3 regions of the Acetobacter pasteurianus genome follow, and region 2 is predicted to be linked to each of the others. Evidence: riboswitches for the same ligand, from Rfam matches in the RefSeq annotation. Region 2 holds a riboswitch; each other region holds the start of a gene.
What was found. A riboswitch is a leader RNA that binds a small molecule or an ion and turns the genes downstream of it on or off. The one in region 2 is predicted to bind cobalamin.
Positions count from the first base shown of each region.

Region 1: linked by a shared signal. The riboswitch ahead of FCN51_RS19835 (carbohydrate porin) and the one ahead of FCN51_RS17175 (TonB-dependent receptor plug domain-containing protein) in region 2 are both predicted to bind cobalamin.
Region 3: linked by a shared signal. The riboswitch ahead of FCN51_RS21030 (DUF2147 domain-containing protein) and the one ahead of FCN51_RS17175 (TonB-dependent receptor plug domain-containing protein) in region 2 are both predicted to bind cobalamin.

Region 1 is NZ_CP039846.2:1,360,122-1,368,000, reverse strand. It holds gene FCN51_RS19870 (hypothetical protein) at 1-162, opposite strand, end outside; gene FCN51_RS19865 (cupredoxin domain-containing protein) at 237-596, shown strand; gene FCN51_RS19860 (FTR1 family iron permease) at 600-1,421, shown strand; gene FCN51_RS19855 (iron transporter) at 1,455-2,006, shown strand; gene FCN51_RS19850 (carbohydrate porin) at 2,173-3,750, shown strand; gene FCN51_RS19845 (CbtA family protein) at 3,935-4,669, opposite strand; gene FCN51_RS19840 (CbtB domain-containing protein) at 4,693-4,911, opposite strand; gene FCN51_RS19835 (carbohydrate porin) at 5,057-6,649, opposite strand; cobalamin riboswitch at 6,769-6,989, opposite strand; gene FCN51_RS19830 (LysR substrate-binding domain-containing protein) at 7,107-7,879, shown strand, end outside.
Region 2 is NZ_CP039846.2:794,403-802,281, forward strand. It holds gene FCN51_RS17160 (ABC transporter ATP-binding protein) at 1-103, opposite strand, end outside; gene FCN51_RS17165 (FecCD family ABC transporter permease) at 97-1,110, opposite strand; gene FCN51_RS17170 (ABC transporter substrate-binding protein) at 1,107-2,018, opposite strand; gene FCN51_RS17175 (TonB-dependent receptor plug domain-containing protein) at 2,018-4,177, opposite strand; cobalamin riboswitch at 4,313-4,545, opposite strand; gene FCN51_RS17180 (Na+/H+ antiporter) at 4,598-6,310, opposite strand; gene FCN51_RS17185 (LysR family transcriptional regulator) at 6,376-7,299, opposite strand; gene FCN51_RS17190 (SDR family oxidoreductase) at 7,457-7,879, shown strand, end outside.
Region 3 is NZ_CP039846.2:1,614,418-1,622,296, reverse strand. It holds gene FCN51_RS21035 (carbohydrate porin) at 1-375, shown strand, start outside; cobalamin riboswitch at 453-691, shown strand; gene FCN51_RS21030 (DUF2147 domain-containing protein) at 734-1,198, shown strand; gene FCN51_RS21025 (sorbitol dehydrogenase family protein) at 1,311-1,985, shown strand; gene FCN51_RS21020 (GMC family oxidoreductase) at 2,007-3,644, shown strand; gene FCN51_RS21015 (c-type cytochrome) at 3,637-4,956, shown strand; gene FCN51_RS21010 (NAD-dependent succinate-semialdehyde dehydrogenase) at 5,061-6,515, opposite strand; gene FCN51_RS21005 (MFS transporter) at 6,601-7,879, shown strand, end outside.

The sequences.
Region 1 (7,879 bases), 570 kb from region 2:
AATAAACAGAAATTCCAGACCAAAAAACGCTGCCATTGTAAGAATATGCACAATTCTCGCAAGGTAATGCACTGGCTGGAACCAGAAATGATAAGCCCGACTATCTAACGCCATAAGCAAGGAGTTGGGCAGGCGCAGGAACGCCAAGGGATGAGATGACATAAGCGTTAGGCTCGCGGGTTATCTGGTGTGATTGACTTTGACAATGATTCGCACTAATCCAAACGGCATGACTGATGGAGTATCATACAATGAAACTGCTTGTAGCAGCCATTCCTCTGTTAGCAGGTGCATGGATATGTTTCCCTCAGCAGGCCCATTCTCAAACAGTTTTTCAGCTTACTGTCAAAGATCATCATTTCGAGCCTGATCATATCACTGTTCCCGCTGGTGAGCGATTCATGATCGAACTCAACAATCAGGACACGACAACTGATGAGTTCGAAAGCTACGATATGAAATTTGAAAAAATTGTTGTTCCACAAGGAACAATCAAAGTTCATGCCGGGCCTCTACACCCTGGGACTTATACCTTTTTTGATGATTACCATCCAGACGAGGCCAAGGGCACCGTTACAGCAGAAGAAAAGAAGTAAATTATGCTTGGAAGCCTGATTATTGTCTTTCGCGAGGTTATGGAAGCCGGGTTGATTGTTGGCATTGTGCTGGCAGCTACACGGGGCATTCCGGGGCGCGGATGGTGGGTTTCCGGCGGCATTGGCGCAGGTGTTGTGGGTGCAGCAATTGTGGCCATGTTTGCGGGGGAACTCTCTCAGGCTTTTTCAGGAAACGGGCAGGATATCTTTTCTGCTGTTATTCTGTGCATCGCAGTTCTTATGCTTTCCTGGCACGTTATTTGGATGGCCAGCCATGGCCGTGAACTCGCTCAGGAAATGCGTAGTGTTGGCAATGAAGTATCAGAAGGAAGCCGCTCCCTTTTTGCTTTAGCAACTGTTGTTGCAGTCGCTGTTCTGCGCGAAGGCATGGAAGTTGTGCTGTTCCTGTATGGTATTGCCGTATCTGCACATACCGGTTTTATGTCCATGCTTACGGGCGGCCTCCTGGGCGTACTAGGCGGAGCCGCACTTTCATGGGCACTTTACAGAGGCTTGATTATCATTCCTCTGAAACATCTTTTTGCAGTCACGAATGTTCTGGTCTCCTTTCTGGCTGCTGGCATGGCCAGTCAGGCCGCCGCGATCCTGGCGAATGATGATCTGATCCCCGCCATGGGTTACGATATCTGGGATACATCCTGGCTGCTGTCTGATGGCAGTATGCTTGGGCGTACGGCCAAAGTTCTGATTGGATACACAGACAGACCAATGGGCATTCAGCTGCTTGTATGGGTGCTGACACTTGTCGGACTGGTTGTTGTTGAACGCTTTGTTCGCACCCGTCCTCAATCCAGCGCTTCATAATCAGTCACAGGTGCGCAGAAAATTTCTGCCACTGTGCCTTACAAAAACTTGAGGTGCAGACACATGAAATCCTATCTTTCTATTCTTTCCGCAGCATCGGTGCTTACCCTTGCCATCGCACTTCCCGCTGCAGCACGTGAATACCCAGTGGGTGGCCCCGTACATGCACATGACATGGAAATAGCAGCAAATTACCTGCTTGATATTAACATGGTGCCCATGACGTCCGACATGGCGATGGGTAAAGATACCATCCATCTGGAAACTGATGTGCATGCCACAGCAGATAACCAATGGGGCTTTCCCGATGGTGCGTGGGTTCCCTACCTGAAGGTAGATTACACCCTGACCAAAAAGGGATCTGATTGGAAAAATCAGGGCACGCTGCACCCCATGACAGCAAAAGACGGCCCGCATTACGCAAACAATGTTAAAATGGATGGTCCCGGTAGCTACACTGTTGTGTTCAGCTACAGCTCACCAGAAGCTAACGGATTCATGCATCATACAGATAAAGAAACCGGCACACCCGGCTTCTGGCAACCCTTTACAGAATCATTCACTTTTGATTATCCACAGAAATAATAATACTTTTTTAAAAGAGAGGGATCTACCCTCTCTTTTTTTACATTCCAGACCCGCGCTCATGAAGACAGTATTCTAATTGCATTTTTTACACGCTCTAATTGAGAATGATTATCCATTGCTGAATGCAGATCATCCGCGCCAATTGTCAGAGCACCTTACAACCATGCAAAAATACCGTAAAAATAATAGAAAATTTCTAAAGTTTTTTTGTCTTTACGCGACAATTCTAACTGCTCCCGCCCTAGCGCATGGTGAAGAGACGCAGGTTGAGCAGGATCGTCGTCGTTTAGGCAATTCAGGGCCATTGATTGAACAGATTGATCCGGCCACGGTGCGGGATTCCCAGCGTGCGGCAGAGGCCGCGGCTTCTGAGAAAAAAGGCGATGACACGCCAGACATGAGTGACCACCTGCTTGGCAACATGTGGGGCGCGCGGGATTGGATGGCCAGACACGGCATCAGCTTTGACATTCAGGAAGTGGATGAACTGTGGGGCAATGCCACAGGGGGCACGGCCTCGGGGGCGGATGGCGCCAGTGGCTCGGGCACCGGCCCCGCCTATGATGGTGTGACCATGCCCACCCTGACGGTCGATCTGGAAAAGCTGATCGGCCTGAAGGGCGGCACATTCAATGTCAGCGCCCTGCAGCTGCGCGGGCGCTCCATCTCGCAGGATCATCTGGCCAACTTCAACCCTGTCAGCGGGTTCGAGGCCGACCGTTCCACACGCCTGTTCGAGCTGTGGTATCAGCAGTCCTTTTTGGACGGCAAGCTGGACGTCAAGATCGGGCAGCAGGATCTGGATACCGAGTTCCTGATCAGTGATTACGGGGCTTTGTATCTGAACTCCAACTTCGGCTGGCCCATGGCGCCATCGGTCAACCTGTATGCCGGTGGCCCGTCCTGGCCGCTGTCTTCTCCGGCCATTCGCATCCGGTATCGTCCGTCAGACAAGTTCACCTTCATGTTTGCCGCAGCGGATGACAACCCGCCGGGCAATCGCAACAACTCCTTTGGCATCCAGAACGGCGGCAACAGTGCAGATCCCACCAATCAGAATACTCATGATGAAGATGGCGCCAACTTCAACATGGGCACCGGTGCGCTGCTGATTACCGAACTGCAATATGCCCTCAACCCCCAACCCGATGACATGTCGCATGTCACTCAGGACCCCGGTCTGCCGGGTATCTACAAGCTGGGTGGCTATTACGATACGGCCAAATTCCCTGATTACCGCTACAACAATCAGGGCAAGGCTTTAGGGAGTGCGGCGGACACTACGGGCATTCCGCGGTGGGATCGGGGTAACTGGATGGTCTATGGCATTATTGACCAGATGATCTGGCGGCCCTCGCTCCAGTCCCCTCAATCTGTAGGTGTTTTTGCGCGTGCCACAGGCAATGGGGGAGATCGCAACATGATCAGCTTTGCTATTGATGCGGGCATCAACCTCAAGGCGCCCTTCAAGGGGCGTGACAATGACACGGTGGGTCTGGGCTGGGGCATTGGCCGGGCCTCTTCTGGCCAGCGGCGGTATGACCGTAACTCCGGTGCACCTGTGCAGGGCAATGAGAACCATCTGGAACTCACCTATCAGGCACAAGTGATGCCGTGGTGGGTCATGCAGCCGGACTTCCAGTATGTCTGGCATCCCTCTGGCGGTGTGACTGACTGGACAGGTAACCGTCTCGTCGGGAACGAAGCCATCTTCGGCCTCCACTCCAATATCACTTTCTAGGAGAGAGATATAAAAAAGCATTTCCTGCAAATTGATGTTCTAAAAACACAGAACAATACAATGTCAGGAAATGCTTTTTTATAAATGTGCATTACGCACATAAAATCTTTGAAAAGATTTATTTTAGTAGGATTTACGGAAAATAAATTTTCCATAAATCCTACTTATACCAACAACCAAAAAATCAAGCAGTCTTCCGCATGGCACCATTGGGTGATGGTAGGCATTTTTCTGCCAGAGCACCAAAAACCAGCCCCAAAACAGACCACAAAACAATTTGCATACCTATAGATGCTTCTCGAAAACGCCATAGCACTACAGCAGGAAAATTGTCTGGCACTTCATTGATATCTGGCAAACCAAACTGCACCGCGGCAACAAGCACAAGCCCGAGCACAATGCTGCATACAGTCGCGTTCCAACATCCTATCACGTTAGAAAGCGCCCGCCCCACCGACAGAGAAATCATGGAAATTGCAATGGAAAGACCAACCATTGCAAAATACATTTCCGTCCGCAAAGCAATGGTTTCTTCCTGACCTACTGCGGGTGGGTTTGGTGGATATTTTAGATCTGGTATCAGCACAAATGTTAAAAACCCAATACCAGAAAGCAACAATGCCATAGAACGCGGGCTTAATGCTGCAAGGCGTTGGTAAGCAAATGCAAAAACAATTGCAAAAATACCGCCATATGCAGCACCGTACATCAGCACCGCAGTAAGCAGCCCCCAAGATGCCTGCACACCACGGCTTACCATTTCAGGTTCTGGCGCGGCACCAGCTGCAGCATCCTGCGCTGCTTCAAACGCAATGGCCAAAGCCACCTGCGGTTCACCAAAAATCTTTGCAAATACAAAAGAAAGCAATGCAGCCAGAATGCCCGCGACCATGCCGCGGGCTAAAAGACGACCAACCATGAGTAAAACTTTCTTCTAATGCCTTAGTGGCAGGGGAAACCAAGCAGATGGCGGCCATCATGCACAAACTCATGCACGGCGTGTCCGGAAATCAGGGAAGTGGCACCCTGCTCTGCACCCACAAAGTAGAGCAGCAGTGCAGAAACAATCAGGCCGAAAACAGCCCAAGGCAAAATGGCACGAACCGGAATGCTCTGGCCCGCTGCCGCAACCGGCATAGCTGTATGAACGGATGTGTTCATGATGTTGTATCCTTTTTAATAAAGCCTACCGGAGCAGGCACAAAAGAGTTTGAAACAGAACGTCATGGTTTGGTCAGCCCTCATCATAGAATGACAAAGCCTGACAGCAAGAGTATTCCGAACACGCCTGCTGCTCTCCCCGTCCCTAGAAAGTGATATTGGAATGGAGGCCGAAGATGGCTTCGTTCCCGACGAGACGATTACCTGTCCAGTCAGTCACACCGCCAGAGGGATGCCAGACATACTGGAAGTCCGGCTGCATGACCCACCACGGCATCACTTGTGCCTGATAGGTGAGTTCCAGATGGTTCTCATTGCCCTGCACAGGTGCACCGGAGTTACGGTCATACCGCCGCTGGCCAGAAGAGGCCCGGCCAATGCCCCAGCCCAGACCCACCGTGTCATTGTCACGCCCCTTGAAGGGCGCCTTGAGGTTGATGCCCGCATCAATAGCAAAGCTGATCATGTTGCGATCTCCCCCATTGCCTGTGGCACGCGCAAAAACACCTACAGATTGAGGGGACTGGAGCGAGGGCCGCCAGATCATCTGGTCAATAATGCCATAGACCATCCAGTTACCCCGATCCCACCGCGGAATGCCCGTAGTGTCCGCCGCACTCCCTAAAGCCTTGCCCTGATTGTTGTAGCGGTAATCAGGGAATTTGGCCGTATCGTAATAGCCACCCAGCTTGTAGATACCCGGCAGACCGGGGTCCTGAGTGACATGCGACATGTCATCGGGTTGGGGGTTGAGGGCATATTGCAGTTCGGTAATCAGCAGCGCACCGGTGCCCATGTTGAAGTTGGCGCCATCTTCATCATGAGTATTCTGATTGGTGGGATCTGCACTGTTGCCGCCGTTCTGGATGCCAAAGGAGTTGTTGCGATTGCCCGGCGGGTTGTCATCCGCTGCGGCAAACATGAAGGTGAACTTGTCTGAGGGACGATACCGGATGCGAATGGCCGGAGAAGACAGCGGCCAGGATGGCCCACCGGCATACAGGTTGACCGATGGCGCCATGGGCCAGCCGAAGTTGGAGTTCAGATACAAAGCCCCGTAATCACTGATCAGGAACTCGGTATCCAGATCCTGCTGCCCGATCTTGACGTCCAGCTTGCCGTCCAAAAAGGACTGCTGATACCACAGCTCAAACAGGCGTGTGGAACGATCGGCCTCGAACCCGCTGACAGGGTTGAAGTTGGCCAGATGATCCTGCGAGATGGAGCGCCCGCGCAACTGCAGGGCGCTGACATTGAATGTGCCGCCCTTCAGGCCGATCAGCTTTTCCAGATCGACCGTCAGGGTGGGCATGGTCACACCATCATAGGCGGGGCCGGTGCCCGACCCGCTGGCGCCATCAGCCCCCGAGGCCGTGCCCCCTGTGGCATTGCCCCACAGTTCATCCACTTCCTGAATGTCAAAGCTGATGCCGTGTCTGGCCATCCAATCCCGCGCGCCCCACATGTTGCCCAGCAGGTGGTCACTCATGTCTGGCGTGTCATCGCCTTTTTTCTCGGAAGCCGCTGCCTCTGCCGCACGCTGGGAATCCCGCACCGTGGCCGGGTCAATCTGTTCAATCAACGGCCCTGAATTGCCTAAACGACGACGGTCCTGCTCAACCTGCGTCTCTTCACCATGCGCTAGGATGGGCAAGTTGCCCAACACCCCTCCGGCCAGAAGCAAACAATGCAGAGAATACGGAAATCTCTTCCAAATTCTGTTTGTAGGGAAAGGCATTGTTACACTTCACCGCGCAGCATGAAGGTAAAACAACCAAAGGGATTACGAGAAAAACCTGCCAAAAGTGGCGGAGTAAACATAGTACATTATCCACCTCCGGCTCCCTCGCCCGGCGGTTAAACAAGACAACAACGGCAGGTCTCCTGACTTGCGGGTCATGGCACGTTACTCAGCCTTCCCGATGTTGCCACCAGTGGCTGCCGCTTTATACGGCCAAGGAGTAATACGCTCTCCGCCTACAGTTGCGAGGGCAGTTGCCGACTGGGTTCCTGGTACTGGAGCCTCCGGCATTCCCTTTCAAACCCGCTTGCGCGGGACCGTTGTAAGGTGGCGTAACCCTTACCTTATTTTGGCCTTATATTTCAATCTTTGGCTGAATATACGTGCATCACTCTTGCCAGAACTCTCATTTTAACCCACCTGTTTCTCCAGACTTTTCCCTGACTGGCGACTTATGGACCAACGATACCGCATTCCACCTCTAGCCATGCTCAATGCCTTTACGGCATTTGCACGCACGGGCGGTATCAGACGGGCAGCAGCAGAGTTGCGCGTAGATCACGCCGCCATCAGCCGCCACATTCGGGATCTGGAAAATATTCTAGGCACCCCTTTGCGAGATAAGGAAACGGGAACCCTTACACTTGCAGGGCATACCTATTATTCCCGCATCACCCCATTATTGGAAGAACTGGCGACAGCTACAGCAGATATTCGCAACCATACGCCGCCCCTTACCATTACCTGTGCGCATGGATTTGCTTATCATTGGCTGCTGCCGCGGCTTTCCACTTTTCGGCGTGCACACCCTCAACTGGAAATCATGCTGCGCCCGGTAGATGCCAATACGGCGTTTCATGTTACTGGCGTGGAAACAGATAATCATGCCCATATCGGCTATGTACGGGATGATGCTCCGTTAGCCGAGCCACGCAATACGCGCAGCATGATTATTGCACGGCCGGATGTGTTTCCGGTAGCGGCCCCCATCTGCCTGACAGAACTGGGCGGCCAACCCCGCACAACGGCAGATTTGCTGCGCGCGCCCTTGTTGCAGGAAGAAGATGAAGCCGAATGGAAACTTTGGTTTCATGCACAAAATGTTGCCTGCACAAAACTGCCAGCCGCAACGCGCCTGTGGCAGGCCCATATTACATTGGCTGCTGCGCGCGCTGGAGAAGGCATCGCCCTGGGCAATATTTTCCTGCTGGGAAATGATCTTGAAAC
Region 2 (7,879 bases):
GGCCTATAAGCGCCGTCACACTCCCGGCCTCAAACCGCATATTGGCAGATTGGAGAAGCTGCGCACCTTCTATGCTGAAGCCAACATTCTGCACATTCAGCATGACAGCATATTCCGTTTTCTAAACAGGATCACACGGTGGAAGAACACAGGCGCACCCACCAAAGCCGTAACCACGCCCAACTGTAACTCCGTGCGCCCGGCCATTAACCGCACAGCCAAGTCTGCCGCCAACAAAAGTGCCGCACCGCCCAAAAAGGCTGGCACCATCAGCCGAGATGGCCGATGCCCCGCCAAAGGCCGCAGCAAATGCGGCACCACCAACCCCACAAACCCGATAGCGCCAGAAACCGCCACGCAGGACCCCACAGCCAAGGCTGTGCCCACAACCACGCGCATTTGCACGCCCCTTACACCACCCAACTGAAAGCCGAGGCTCTGGGCAACGTCTTCCCCCATTGTCAGGGCATCCAGCGCGCGGCCACAGCCCATAAGCAGGGCGCAGCCTGCCACCACACCGGGCAAGGCCAGTAGCACATCATTTAATGTGCGATCTGTTAAAGACCCCATAAGCCAGTGCATAATTTCAAACGTGGCATAGGGGCTGGGCACCAGGTTGAGCACCAGCGCCGTAAGGGCGGCAGTAAAACTGCTGACAGCCGCACCGGCCAGCAGCAACACCAAAGCCCCCCCACGCCCTACCAACGCCACCAGCAACATGGCCGTAACCAATGCACCAGCTAAACCGCCCAGCGGCAGCAAAGCCGAGGCAATTTGAAAAAGCCCTGTATAAAACACGCACACAGCCCCAAGGGCCGCCCCGCCTGAAACACCTAAAAGGCCCGGATCAGCCAGCGGGTTGCGCAAATAGCCTTGCAGCACCGCACCACTTAGCCCCAACGTACCGCCGACCATAAGGGCCAGCAACATACGCGGCAGGCGCAACTGCCCCATAATCACCGCGCCAATGGAATGGGCACCGCTCCACCAATCCGCCAAAGCCGCAGGCACGTTAATGCTGCTTTCCCCCCACCACAGAGAGGCCATAGCCATAACAGCCACCAGCAACGCCAGCAGGGTGTTCAGCACAACGGGGCGCAGGGGCTTCATGGTTGAGTTTCCTTTACCTTGAGCTGTGCGATGGGATTATCTGAAACATGCCTTGCAGCATCAGCCATAATACCATCCCGCGCATGGCGTAATGTGGCCACGGCATCCAGCGTTTGCGGCAACCCACAGAGCCACAGACGGGCTGGCACATCCACAACATGCGGCGGTGCAAACATAGCCAGCATAACCGGGTTGGACAGCATGGCCTGTGCAAGGGAATGGCCGGGACCGGAGGGGTCTCTTACCAATAAATCCGGGTGATAGGCCAAAAGCACCTCTAGCGGCACGCGCCCACCCAAAGGGGGTGTGCCTGCCGTGGTGGCAAAGTTGCGCAAACCGGCATGGGCCAGCACATCATCTGGCAGACTATGAGCGTGCACCACAAAACCATTGGCCTCATACACCACGGCTATGGGGTCTGATACCTGGCGGGTTGTAGCTATTTCTGCCAACCTTGCCTGAAACGCCGCCACAAGCTGCCGCCCGCGTTCTGGTTGCCCCACCGCATTGGCAACTTGCATGATCTGGTCTGGAATATCCGCCAAGGAGGATGCAGGTGGCAACGTAAGCACCTTGGCTCCTACCTCCTTGGCGGCACGCACAGCCAAGCGGGCTGTAAAGCGGCCTGCCAGCACCACATCCGGCTTGGCGGCCAGCACCGTTTCTGCAGTGGATTGCAACACTGGCACATCCTGCGCCTGCTGGCACAACACAGATTCCGTACAATCCCGCGCAAGGGTGGATACGCCTATAATATCCTTATGGTTTGCCAACATAAGGGCCAGCTGATCTGTGCACAGGTTGAGCGATGCCACACGCTCCGCCCGTGCCACACCGGGTGCAAACACTGCAAGGGCTGCACCCAATGCACACACAACCACCCGGCGAAGGAAGACGGAAAGCTGCATCAGTAATTCAGCGTAAAGCCGCCATAGCCTGCGCGGCCGGGCTGAAGGTAGCCTATGGGGCTTTCATACTGGCGGTTGAGCAGATTATCCGCCCGCGCAAATACGGTAACATAGCGGTTGATTTTATAACTAGCTGCCAGATCTATGGTGAAATATCCGTGGTCTTTGCCGCATGTGCTGCAATACTGGTACGTATCGGAAATAACCGGCGTATCGCGCGAACCGCTGACATACAGAATATTGCCCGAAAGCGAGAGCCCATCCACCGGTTGCCATGTGGTGTTAAAGTTGAACTTGTGCTGCGGGCGGCGCTGGAGGGCTTGGCCGGTAGAGGCATCTCGCGCGTGGGTCCATGTATAGTTCAGGTTGAAATCCAGCGTATCCAGCGCTTTCCAGTCCAGATACGCTTCTACGCCATACATGCGCGCACGGGCCACGTTATTGTAGGAATAGGTGGAATAGTAATTTTCGTAAGAGCTGACAGACTGGATAAGATTGCGCACGTGGTTTTCATACCATGTGGCCCCAAAATGCAGTTTATCATGCGCCAAGGTTTGTTCCACGCCCACATCATACCCTATCAGGCGTTCGGCCCGCAGGTTGGGGTTACCCTTTTCCGCATAGCTGGTGGAAATCTGATTGGCAAAAAGCTGATACAATGAAGGACCATGAAAGCCGCTACCCGCACTGGCCTTGATAACCGTGCCGCTGTGCGGAATATGAATGGCCGGAGCCACGCGCCACGTCACGTAATTGCCGTAGCGGGAATTGGCATCATACCGGATATTGGCCGCGCCATATAAAATCTTGTTCCAGTTGCCCTGATACTGCCCGTAGCCCGCTGTAGTATCCATGCCCGCACTGGTGCTGAACGGTGTGGAAGATGCTGCACTCCCCCCTTGGCTGGAATTGAACGTATCATGAAAATGCTCTGCCCCCACAAGCAGAGATCCATATTTGTCCAGATTAACAGTGCCGTGCCAGTCTATTTTAATGCGGCTGGTGCGGTAATATGTGGGGTCATACTGCAAGGCATCGCCTTCCAGCGTGGTGCCGGTTTCTGTCCAGCTTCTGCGGCCCGTCATATACCCCAGACCAATCACCTGATCGAACCTGCCCCCGAAGGAGGACAGATGCGCCGTGCCCCGCACAATGGCCTGATTTTGCGTGGTGTGTTCACGCTCGCTTCCCACATCACCGTAATATCCTAGGCGGCTGTAATATTCATCTTCCATATTATAGGCGCTGTAGGTGTGCAGGTTGCTCTGAATCAGCCGAGCCGTGAGCCCCAGATCAAAATTATGGGTGACATCATAGCCAAGGCGAATGTTAGCGGAGCGGTTATCGTTTCTGTCCCCCCGGTGGCGCTGTTCCTTGTCTGCGCCAAAATAGCGGCCGATATAGCGTGGGATTTCATGAAAACCATCCTGCCGGTAATGGGAAAGCTCAACATTGTAATGGAACTTTCCCTTACTGCCGCGCGCGCCCATAACTTGGTTAAACGTGCCGTAAGATCCACCTTCCACCCGCACAAAAGGCGTAAACCTGCCCTGCCCCTGTGCTGTGGTAATATCAATAACCCCGGCCATGGCATCTGCCCCGTACAGGCCGCTTTGTGGCCCGCGCAGAATTTCTATGCGGCCCATGCCATCGGTTACAAACTGAGCAGCATCAAACGCACCAGAGGTGGAACTGCCATCGTTAATATCCATGCCATCCAGCCGCACTTTCACCTCGTTGGCATTGTTGCCGCGCATGAAAATGGAGGTGGTGCCGCCAAAGCCGCCAGAGCGCACCACATTCAACCCCGGTTGGCGGGCCAGAATATCTGTAAGCGTACGGCGCTGCTGGGTGAGGATCTGCTGTTCGGTCACAATCGTCATGGCCGTGCCAATTTCATCCGCCCGCATGGGGTGGCGTGCTGCACTTACCGTAACGTAATCCGGGTAAGCCTGTGTGCTGCGGGCCTGCACAGCCTGCGTGCCCTCCGCCCCGGTAGAAACAGGCGCATTTTGCGCCGGAGCGGTGGAAGCCACTTTGGCAGCAACAGTGTTTTTACCCGTTGATGTGGTGGGGTTTGCAACATCTGCGGCCATAGCGGCAGTGGTTTCTACCAGCAACAGGGAAGAGCCAGTAAGCAAAAGAGTTTTTAGGCGCATGGGTTAAGGCAATCTCGCGGTTTAACAGCGTTGCCACGAGACTTGGCCCGGCTTTTTCCACCACAGGGCACAAACCACCCCATTGGCTGACCGCTTGCCCAGCCTGCCAGCACACCCCGGCTGACATGCCCCGTCTGCAACTGTGTGCTGATGGCAGGTCTCCTGGCTTGCGGTTTTTCGGTTGTGGCACCCCTTCCCGGAAAGGTTTGTTCCAGTGGGCCAGCGCTTGGCGCTGTGTGTGCACATCCATGCCGCTTACAGTTGCGGGGACAGCCCGGGAATATCGCAAAACCATTGCAGGCAATGGCGCGGGCACCCGGTTCCCTTTTCATTCCCCTAGGGGGGAAACCATCATGCGGTGTGGTTTACAGGCTGGGGGTGGCTTGTCAACAAAAGCACACCCCAGCGCGGCGGCTGGCTTTAGGCTTCACGCGGGAGGCGCTGGGACTGGGAGCGAATAACCTGCTCCTCATAATCCAGTTCCTGCTGGAGCTTCCATTCTGTCTGGTCATTGATCTCGCTGCGTGATGTCATATCCCGCATGGCCTGCCGTTCGGCCCGTAGCAGTTGCAGGCGCAGCGCCAGTTCCATACGCGCATGGCGTAGCGCGCGGCTGCGGTCTAGCGGCGTGATGCGCGGCGTTTCGTCCTCTTCTTCCAAACGGCTGTGATAAAGCTGGTACAGGCGGTCTATCACCTCCTGCCGCAGGGCTTCATCTGCGGCATTTTGCCCCTCCGGCTTGGCAAGTGCTGTGCCTTTGGGGGTGGGGACTGGCGGTTGCGCCCGCGCTTTTGTCAGCACCGCAAGGGCTGCGCGTATCAGCTTCTGGCGGGCCATGTTTTCTTCCTGCGCGTTCTTGTCCACCGTTTCCTGCGGCAAAAAGCGCAGGCACAGCGGGATGAACACGCTGGCTGCCAACAGGGAGAGAACAATTACGCCTGTAGCGGCCACCACCACGGCATCGCGCATGGGAAAGGCATCCGTGCCATCTGTGCCTTCTGGCAGGGAAAGCACAGCCGCCAGCGTAACGGCCCCGCGCACGCCAGCGAATGTCAGCAACATGCTGCCTGCAAAACCTGTGGGTTCAAACGGCAGGCTGCCAATGCGCGCCACCACCCAACGGCCAAAAACGGATGTCCATACACCTGCAAAGCGCATGGCCAGCATGATGGCGTATATCTGCACCACAAACAGGCCAACCTGCCACAAGGCCACATCGTATTTATGGCCCAGCGCCACGCCATGTTGCAGAAGTTCTGGCAACTGCATGCCCAGAAACAAAAAGATAAGCGCGTTAAAAACGTAGCTGACAATGTTCCAGACTGTTGTGGCCTGCAGGCGGGTAAAAGTGGCGGTGTCCTCTATCATGCCGGAAAGTTTGAGCACCATGCAGCCTGCCACGGCGGCCAGAATGCCCGAACATTCAACCGCTTCTGCCGCGGCGTACATTAAAAACGGCAAGAGCAGCACAAAGATGATCTGGGATTGCGGATCATCATACCCACGGCGCACCAGCACGCGGTTGAGCTTAACAGCCAGCCATGCCACCGCAGCGCCTACCAGCAGACCACCCAGCGCCACCATTAAGAATGTGCCAAAAGCCTGCCTGTATGAGAACTCACCCGTAAGGGCATCGGCCATGGCAAAGCGAAAGCACACAAGGCCGGAGGCATCATTAAACAGGGCCTCGCCCGATAAAATCTGCAACAGCCGGTTGGGCACCTTGCGCCCTTCAATAAGGCTGGAAACCGCCACCGTATCTGTGGGGGAAAGTGCGGCCGCCAGTGTAAAGCAGATGGGCAGGCCCAGCTCTGGCACAATCCAGTGGATGGCATAGCCACATACCAGCGTGCTGAGCACCACAAGCCCAAAGGCCAGAAACAGAATGGGGCCGCGCAGTTCTGCAAACTCACGCAATGGCATGCGAAATGAATCTGCAAACAACAATGGCGGCAGAAACACAAACATGAACATGTCTGGCTGCAGGCTGACATGCATGCCCGCCACCGCAGCAAACACACCCAGAATGATAAGGATAACCGGCTGCGGCACCTTCTGTTTAAACAGGGCAACAAGCAGGCTGCTGACTGCCGCCAGCAAAAGCAGCAGCAGAATGTTTTCTATGGTCAACATGGCCTGCGCTCTTTGGGCGTGTTTAGGTGTTTATGCAACGGACATTCTGCACATACACGCTCGCTTTACGGAATAGCGGAAACAGGGCGCAAAACCTGCTGGCGCACCAGCTCTTCCAACCATGTAGCAAACACCTGCACCCGCATGGAAAGATGCCGCCTGTGCGGGTAAAGCAGCGCCATAGGCAATGGGGCCGCACGCCACTGGGGCAGTATTTCCACCAACTGGCCTGTGTGCAGGTAAGAGCGCACATCGTAAGCGGGTATCTGAATAACCCCCAGCCCGGCCAGTGTGCAGGCAATGAGGGCCTCTGCGCTGTTAACCGTTACGCGGCCCGGCACATCCAGCATGTGGGTGTGGCCGTGTTCCTCCCACTCCCACTGTTCTACCCGACCATTCTGGGGGGAGGCATAACGCACGGCCTCGTGCCCTTTCAGCAAATCTGTCGGGCATTGGGGCGTGCCATGCTGCTTAAGATATGTGGGGCTGGCCACGTTTATGAGTTCAAGCTCCCCCATGCGGCGGGCAATCAGGCCAGAATCCTGCAAGGGGCCAACGCGCAGCACGCAATCCAACCCATCTTCCACCAAGTTCACGGCCCTGTCCGTTACCCCTAGCTCTACCGAAAGACCGGGATATGTTGCCAAAAAATCGGGCAAGGCCGGGGCTACAATCAGCCGCCCAATGCGGCCGGGCATATTGACGCGCAGCACACCCTGCACAGCGCTTTCACTCTGGCGGAACAGGTTTTCCGCTTCCTCCACATCCGCCACAAGGCGCAGACAGTGTTCGTAAAACGCGGCGCCATCTGGCGTGGGGGTAACGGTGCGTGTTGTGCGCGTAAGCAAACGTGCCCCCACGCGGCTTTCTAGCTGCTGCACGGCAGCGGATACGCTGGAACGCGGCATGCCCAAGGTTTCTGCCGCGTGGGTAAAACTGGCGGCCTCTACCACACGGGCAAAAATGCGAAAAAGATCTATTCTATCCATGCGCGTTAGCCTTTTGGGCTGCCACCCGATTGTTCGGGAAATCTGGCAAGTGTTGTCAGAACAGGCAGCTTTATCCGCCTACTGTAGCTGATACGGTAGCAAGAGAAAACGGGAGCCACATCCATCGGCCCCCGATACATGCAAGGGAGCACCCAACATGGTAGACCACAGCATTAAAGGCAAAACCGTTCTGATAGCCGGTGGGGCCAAAAATCTGGGCGGGCTGATTGCGCGGGATCTGGCAGAACATGGCGCCAAGGCCATTGCCATCCATTACCATAGCGCGGCCAGCAAGCCAGAAGCCGATGCCACAGTGGCCGCTGTAAAAGCGGCAGGCGCGCAGGCTGAGGCTTTTCAGGCTGATCTGACACAACCCGGAGCAGTAGCCAAACTATTTGCAGATGCAAAAACGGCTTTTGGTGCGCCAGACATTGCCATTAACACCGTGGGCAAAGTGCTGAAAAAGCCGATTGCAGACACCACAGATGAAGAATTTGATGCCATGTTCACCATCAACACCAAGGTGGCGTATCAGTTCATCCGTGAAGCCGGAAAACATCTGGCCGATAATGGCAAGCTG
Region 3 (7,879 bases), 820 kb from region 2:
GGATATGTATTGGCCGGGTTCATTCATAACACGCCAAGTAACTCTACATTCTCAAACGAATTTTATGCTGGAGCTTCCCTTCTGGGCATTATCCCTCACCGGCCATTGGATCGTCTGGGCGTAATGTATTCCTATTACCAGCTCAGCCCCCGTTTGGCCTACGGGCAACGCATGCAGGAAGCCGCTGGCGTTCCGCTTGGCCCTTATATCAATGGACCACAAACGCATTCCGCGATTCTGGAAGCGTATTACGGCATTCCCGTCACACCGGGCCTGGTTGTGACACCGGAGTTTGAATATATGATGCGCCCCGGAGAAACCTCGGTTATTCCCAATGCGATTCTGGCAGGGCTTAAAGTTATTGCTGCCCTGTAAGGCAAAGCGAGGCGCAAAAACATCTCACCTGCACTGCTTTTCCCATACTGGCACCAAGCCCTCTTATTGCTAGAATACACGCTTGAACAGATGGATGGTGCTGCGCAAGCAGCTTGAAAGGGAATGCCGTGCACGGGTTTCTGCCTCATATTGAAGCAGAAACTTATAGTCGGCAGCTGCTCCCGCAACTGTAAGGGGAGGTTGGACCTGCTGCCGGTTGCGGCTAGCCACTGGCCAGTAAAGCGGCTGGGAAGGCAAAAGGTCTGATAACACCATATTCCCAAGCCAGGAGACCTGCCTCCATCAGGCACATCACACCGGGCGGGATGAACCGATAGCGGCAGGACAAGGCAGTAAAATGTACAAACATGCCTTTAGCTCATTTATAACAGCACTGCTTTTTGCATGGGGCAGCATACCTTCTCATGCTTATGCACAAAGCGCCTCTACACCAACTATAACAGGACAATGGATTACAGAAGACGGCAAAGGCGTGTTCGATATCCATACATGTGGCGATAAGATGTGCGGGAATCTTGTCGGGTTAAACCTAACACAGGATGAAGAGGCTTCTGGCCGCAGAAAAACAGAATGTAACCTTCAAATGCTCAAAGGCTTCCACCCCATGGAAGGCCGGCATGACCATTGGAAAGGCCATATTTTTGACCCTCAAAGCAAAAATACTTACGATGCCATTATATGGGTGGCGGAAGACGGCTCCCTGAAACTGCATGGTTTTTTAGGTTTGGAACTCTTTGGCAGAACAGATACGTGGCAGCCGTTTCATGGCCATATAGGCAATAACTGCCGCATTAACTCTTGAGCATACCTGCCTCAACAGGCCATGAAATAGGTATTATGCCGTTATAACAGGTTGCAAGCTCAGGCCTTCTCTATAAAACCATTCAGAATTTGGAATTCAATATTTCTCCGCAATGTTTCATTCCAACAGAGCGGAGCCCGGCTTTGTAGGGAGAACCCGAAGAATGAGACAAACGCACAAGGGGCAGCCTGTAGCGGAATGGTGTGCATCCCCTAACGCCATGCGCCTGAACAAGCTTTTACGCATGTCCCGGCGAGATGTGCTTTTAGGCGGCATTGGTCTTTCTGTTGCAAGCACAACGGGGGCAGCCCTTGCTGCGGATACCTCTCCTGCCACCCCAAACAATGAAGACCTGTCCGGTTTTATGCAGGTATCCCAGCGCCTGACAGATAGAGATACGCTGAACCCCCAGATTGGTGCTGCTCTGTATGCCAACATCGTGCATGCCAATGCAGATCGGCAAGATAAACTCAATGCCCTGCATGCCCTGCTGGAGCGGGAAAAATTTACAACAGCATCAGCTTTTGCTCATGCTGCGGAAAAATCTGATCCAAAGCTTAAAGATGTCATCCACGAAATTCTAACCGGCTGGTACCGGGGCATTGCGGATGGCCAGGTGGTTGTTTACCGCTCTGCCCTGATGTTCGACATCACCAAGGATGCCGTTTACCCCAAAACCTACGCAACGGGCGGCCCATTCTACTGGACAAGTAAGCCACCAGAAGTTGCACGCCCCAAAGGGCACCCTGCACTTTCTGCTTCCGCCCTTGTTATCGAACCGACCTGATCTTACCGGATACCCCGCCTTATGCCCTCCGAAGAAAATCTTTCAGCCGACGTTGTGATCGTAGGATCAGGCGTTGCAGGTAGTTCTATTGCTAATGAACTGGCGCGTGCCGGTATTTCCGTCATTGTGCTAGAAGCTGGCCCGCGCGTTGACCGCCAGCATTTTGTAGAAAACTTCCGCAATCTGGAAAACAAGCCTTCCTATCAGGGGCCATTTCCGGCTGTCCCTTGGGCACGGCATCCGCCTGATCAGCAAACCCCGAACGATTACCTACACACCACCGGCCCGAATGCCGAAGCCTATCAACAGGTTTACCTGCGCATGATGGGTGGCACTACATGGCACTGGGCTGGTTGTGCCTGGCGCTACCTGCCATCAGACTTTGAACTGAAAACACGTTACGGTCAGGGTCGCGATTGGGCTTTGACATATGATGATCTGGAACCCTTTTACTATCAGGCAGAAGTCATGATGGGGGTTTGCGGGCCAGATCCTGCGGTGGAAGACCTTGGCTCCCCCCGCAAGCAGCCTTATCCTATGGATGCACTGCCCATTTCCTACGCTGCGCAGCAGTTCCGCAAGCTGATTCAGGAAAAAACACCGTGGCGCGTGGTGCACGAACCACAGGCGCGCAACACGCGCCCGTATGATAGTCGCCCAACGTGTGAAGGGCATAATAACTGCATGCCAATCTGCCCTATTGGGGCCATGTATAACGGCAGCTATTCCGTTTACCATGCAGAAGCCGCCGGGGCTAAGTTTATCCCCAATGCTGTGGTGTATAAGATTGAGCGAGACAGCGCGAACAAGCGCGTAACCGCCGTGCATTACTTTGACCCGGACAAAGGATCTCACCGCGTTACGGGCAAGTACTTTGTTATTGCCGCGCACTGCATTGAAACAGCCAAACTACTGCTGCTTTCTGCCGATGAACAAAGTCCCGATGGCGTTGCCAACAGTTCCGGCCATGTCGGCCGCAACATGATGGACCATACAGGTGTGCAGGTAACCTTCATTAGTGGTGACCAAGCCCTGTGGCCGGGCCGTGGACCGTTAGAAACGAACGTGATTGACAATTTCCGTGATGGAAACTGGCGTACGGATCGTGGTGCCTACCTTGTGCATATGGTGGATGATAACCAAGTGGATCTGGCCACGCAGTTGGCAATTTCCAAAGGTTACGTTGGCCGGGAACTGGAAGAACAGATCCGCTATCTGGCTTCGCACACAGTGCGCCTGTTCAGCCATAACGAAGCCCTGCCAGACCCCAATAACCGCCTCACACTCAGCAAGGATCATAAGGATATTCTGGGGATCCCGCACCCGGAAGTGTACTACAAACTGCCCGAATATACCGTGCGCAGTTGTGAACATACACGCTATGTTTTCCGTGACCTTATCAAGCTGATGCATGGCACAGATGAACAGTGGACCCCAGGCTACTTCCCGCAGGATCATCCCGCAGGCAGCACCATTATGGGCACGGACCCCAAGGATTCCGTAGTGGATGGCCATTGCCGGACGCATGACCACGACAACCTGTTTATTGCCAGTTCCTCGGTTTTCTCAACCGTTGGCACCGGCAACATCACCCTGACTGTAGCCGCCTTGGCGCTACGTGTTGCCGATACGCTGAAAAAAGAACTTGCTCATGCCTGATTTTTCCAAAACCTTGCGCGTCCTTCTTTCAGCAAGCACGGTAATTGGTGTCTGTGCCCTGAGCCAGACACCTGTGCATGCAGAAGATGCAGTTCCAGATCAGGCAGTGTTGGATCGTGGTGCCTATATTGCCACTGCGTCAGATTGTATTGCCTGCCACACCAAACCCGGTTCGCAGCCTTTTGCTGGTGGCCTGAAAATTGCAACACCTATGGGTGATGTGATTTCCACCAACATTACGCCAGACCCAGACCACGGCATTGGCAAATACACAGAGCAGGACTTTGAGCAGGCTGTCCGCCACGGTGTGCGCAAAGATGGTGCTTACCTGTACCCTGTTATGCCTTATGTTTCTTACGCAGGTATGACGGACCAGGATGTGCATGCACTTTATGTGTGGTTCATGCACAGCGTAAAACCGGTAGCCAGCGCCCCAGCAGAAACAACACTGGTGTTCCCTGCCAATATGCGTAGCGCAATGGCAGCATGGAACTTTGTAACCACCAAGGAAGAACCCGAAAGCGGGGATTCCAGCACATATGATCCGCTACGCCGGGGTAAGTATCTTACCAATGCGCTAGAACATTGCGGCACCTGCCATACACCCCGTAACTTCATGCTAAGTGAAAAGCAGGACAGATATCTGGCTGGCACTTCGCTGGATGGATGGTACGCTCCCAACATCACCTCCAGCAAAACCGGCGGTATTGGCAACTGGAGCGAAGACGATATTGTTGCCTACCTGAAAACCGGCCACGCCAATGGCCACGCGCAGGCAGCAGGCCCTATGGCAGAAGCCGTGGAACATAGCACCAGCCATCTGACAGATCAGGACCTGCACGCCATAGCCACTTATATTCATCAAGTGCCTGCTATGGATGATGATATGGAACATCAGGCACGAGATAGCTTTGGCCAAGCCACCGAAGCGTTGGACATCCGCCAAAGCGCCCTTACCCGGATTGATGATCTGACCGAGATGGACGGGCAACATGCGTATGATGCCAACTGCGCAGCCTGCCACGGCCAGACTGGTATGGGCACAAAGGACCAATACGCACCTTCATTGTTCCACAACTCCACTGTTGGCAGTGCACGGCCAGACAACCTTATCATGACCATTCTGCACGGGGTACAGCGTAAAACCGAAGCAGGCGATGTATCCATGCCTGACTTTAGTGGGCATTCAGACGTGCAGCGTTTGAGCGATGCTGAAATTGCCAAGATCGTGAATTATGTGATGGCAACCTTTGGTAGTGGAGACCCACACGTAACAGCAGATCAGGTTGCGCAGTTCCATAAAGACAAATAACAGCCACCCACATACAAGGTGGTTGAACCACACAACAAAAAGGGCGGAGGGATTTAAACCCCTCCGCCCTTTTTTACATGATCTTCAGAACGAAGACTGAAACCTTAGAAAGAAGGCTTTTCGTGAAGAGCAGATACCAGACGTGTAATGGTATGTGCCTTTAGGGCTTCTGGCCCACCTTCCGTGCCATAACCGGAATCTTTCATGCCACCAAAGGGCACTTCCGGCACGCCAATACCGTGGTGATTAACAGCAACCATGCCGGCTTCCAGCTTTTCACCCAGCAAGCGTTCCGTACGTTCACAACGTGTGTAAACATAAGCTGCCAAGCCATATGGCAGACGGTTGGCTTCCGTTACTGCATCAGCCAGATCAGAATACTCATCCATAATGGCAATCGGGCCAAAAGGTTCTTCCTGCATCACCCGCATTTCCAGCGTTGGCTTCAGCACCAATGTGGGTGGGAAGAAGCACCCATCATTCGGCATGGAAATATCAGGCTGCCACAGTTCTGCACCTTTCTGACGGGCATCATCCACCAGTTCGGTCAAGGCTTTTACGCGACGCTCATTCACCAATGGCCCCATGGTAACGCCTTCATCCAAACCATCGCCAATCTTGAGCGCGCTCATCTGGGCTTTGAATTTTTCAATAAATGGCGCTGCAATTTCCTTGTGTAAAAGGAAACGTGTGGGAGCAATGCACACCTGCCCGGCATTACGGAACTTAGCTGCTGCCAGACGTTCGGCAGCGGCATCCAGATCTGCATCCGGGCACACAATAACCGGACCGTGGCCGCCGAGCTCCATGGTTACTGGCTTCATCTGCGCACCAGCCAATGCGGCCAGATGCTTGCCTACAGGCGTAGACCCCGTGAAGGAAATTTTACGCACAACCGGATGAGCAATCAGATATTCAGAAATTTCTGCCGGCACACCATACACCAGAGAAACTGCACCCGCCGGAATGCCGGCATCACAGAAACACCGGATCAGCTCTGCCGGAGAAGCAGGCGTATCTTCCGGAGCCTTTACAATAACCCCACACCCTGCGCCCAAAGCGGCACCCAGCTTGCGAGCAATCTGGTTAATGGGGAAGTTCCACGGCGTAAAGGCAGCCACAACACCTACAGGGCGGTGCAACACGCGCTGTTCTACATAAGGCGCACGCGGTGGCACGAGCTCATCGTTCAGGCGGCGGCCTTCTTCACCAAAATATTCAATAACACCGGCAGCACCCTGAATTTCGATAATTGCCTGAGCAAGGGGTTTACCCTGCTCCTCACTCATAATACGGCCGATCTGCTCTGCCCGTTCACGCAGAAGATCTGCCGCCTTGCGCATAATCACAAAGCGATCCCACGCCGTAAGGTTACGCCATGCCTGGTAACCTATCTGCGCACCCGCAACCACTTTTTCCAGATCAGCCTTGGAAGCATGAGCCACCTGCCCAATAACCTGACCCGTAGCCGGATTGGTTACTGGAATGGTACGACCATCTGCCGCATCTTGCCATTTCCCGGCCACCAATAGCTGCGTGCGTATTTCTTTTTCTGACATCTACATCTCTCAAGCAGAACGGGCAGACATCCACCATGGAGCCTTTGTCCGGATTTTTTTTGCTGACACCATTTTATGTACTGCCATGCAAGAAAAAAGAGGTCTATACACCCCAGCGCATAATGGCTTCCTGCCCGGTTCAGTTCCATCCGGCAGGGCTATTATCCTTCAAACCCTCAGTTGTATCAGTAGAAAGCCCATGCTTTTCAAAACCCTGTCCGGTCAGACAATCATCGGGCTGTGCGCCTTGTTTGCTGCCACTTTTACGGCCATTACCAGCGAAGTTGCCCCCGTAGGGTTGCTGATAGATATGGCAAATTCCTTCCACATTACGGAAGGTAAAGCTGGTCTGGCAGTCAGTGCATATGCGCTGGTTGTGGCGCTGGCGGCGGTGCCGCTCACCATTCTTACAGCTAAAATCAACCGCAAGACACTCATGCTGTGGGCTCTGATAGGCTATATCGCCTCTAACCTCATTGCCGCTTTGGCCCCCACGTTTGCCATTTTGTGCTTAGGCCGTGCCGTGGGCGGGGCTGCCCATGCGCTTATGATGTCCATTGTTTCTGCCTATGCCGCGCATCTGGTGCCCCCTCGTATGACAGGGCGTGCCATTTCCTTTGTGTTCGGTGGCACATCTTTGGGGTCTGTTCTGGGGGTTCCCGGCACTGCTGCCATTGGACAACTGGCAGGCTGGCGCGTTTCCATGATGGTGGTAACTGGGCTGGCCGCTATTCTAACCGTATGCATCGCATTTTTTCTGCCCAAGGTGGAAGCATCTTCCAGTTCCGTGCATCTACCTTCATTTCGCACGCCGGGTGTTGCGCGCGTATTTGCGGTGGTGATTGCCGTAAACACATTGTTCTTTCTGGGGCATAACCTTCTCTACACCTATGTTTCACCATTGCTGATGTCTCATGGATTGCCAGAAAGCGCGCTGAGCATCGCCCTGTTGATTACAGGTGGCGTGAGTATTCTTGGATTATGGGCGGCTGGGCAGATGGTGGATTCCAAGCCAGCACTCGGGTTGCTAGTGGCTGGCCTGATTACCGCATGCGGTATGGGTTCACTTTGTGGTTCCCTCCTCAGTGGGTGGAGCGCAGTTGCTGCTGTTGGCCTGTGGTGTGCTGGGTATGCCGCACTTATTCCGGTTATTATGTCTGGGGCTATTCGCAGCCGTGCCACCACGGCTGATATTGCCGGTGCAGCCGTAAACGCCAGCAGCAATGTGGGTATACTGTTTGGGTCTGCCGCAGGGGGTATGATTTTAAATACCGCTGGGCTTTCCGTCCTGCCGCCCATGGCCGTTGGTATTGTTATAATGGCCACTGCATTAGGACTATGCAGCCCCGTTGCCTTCCCACGTG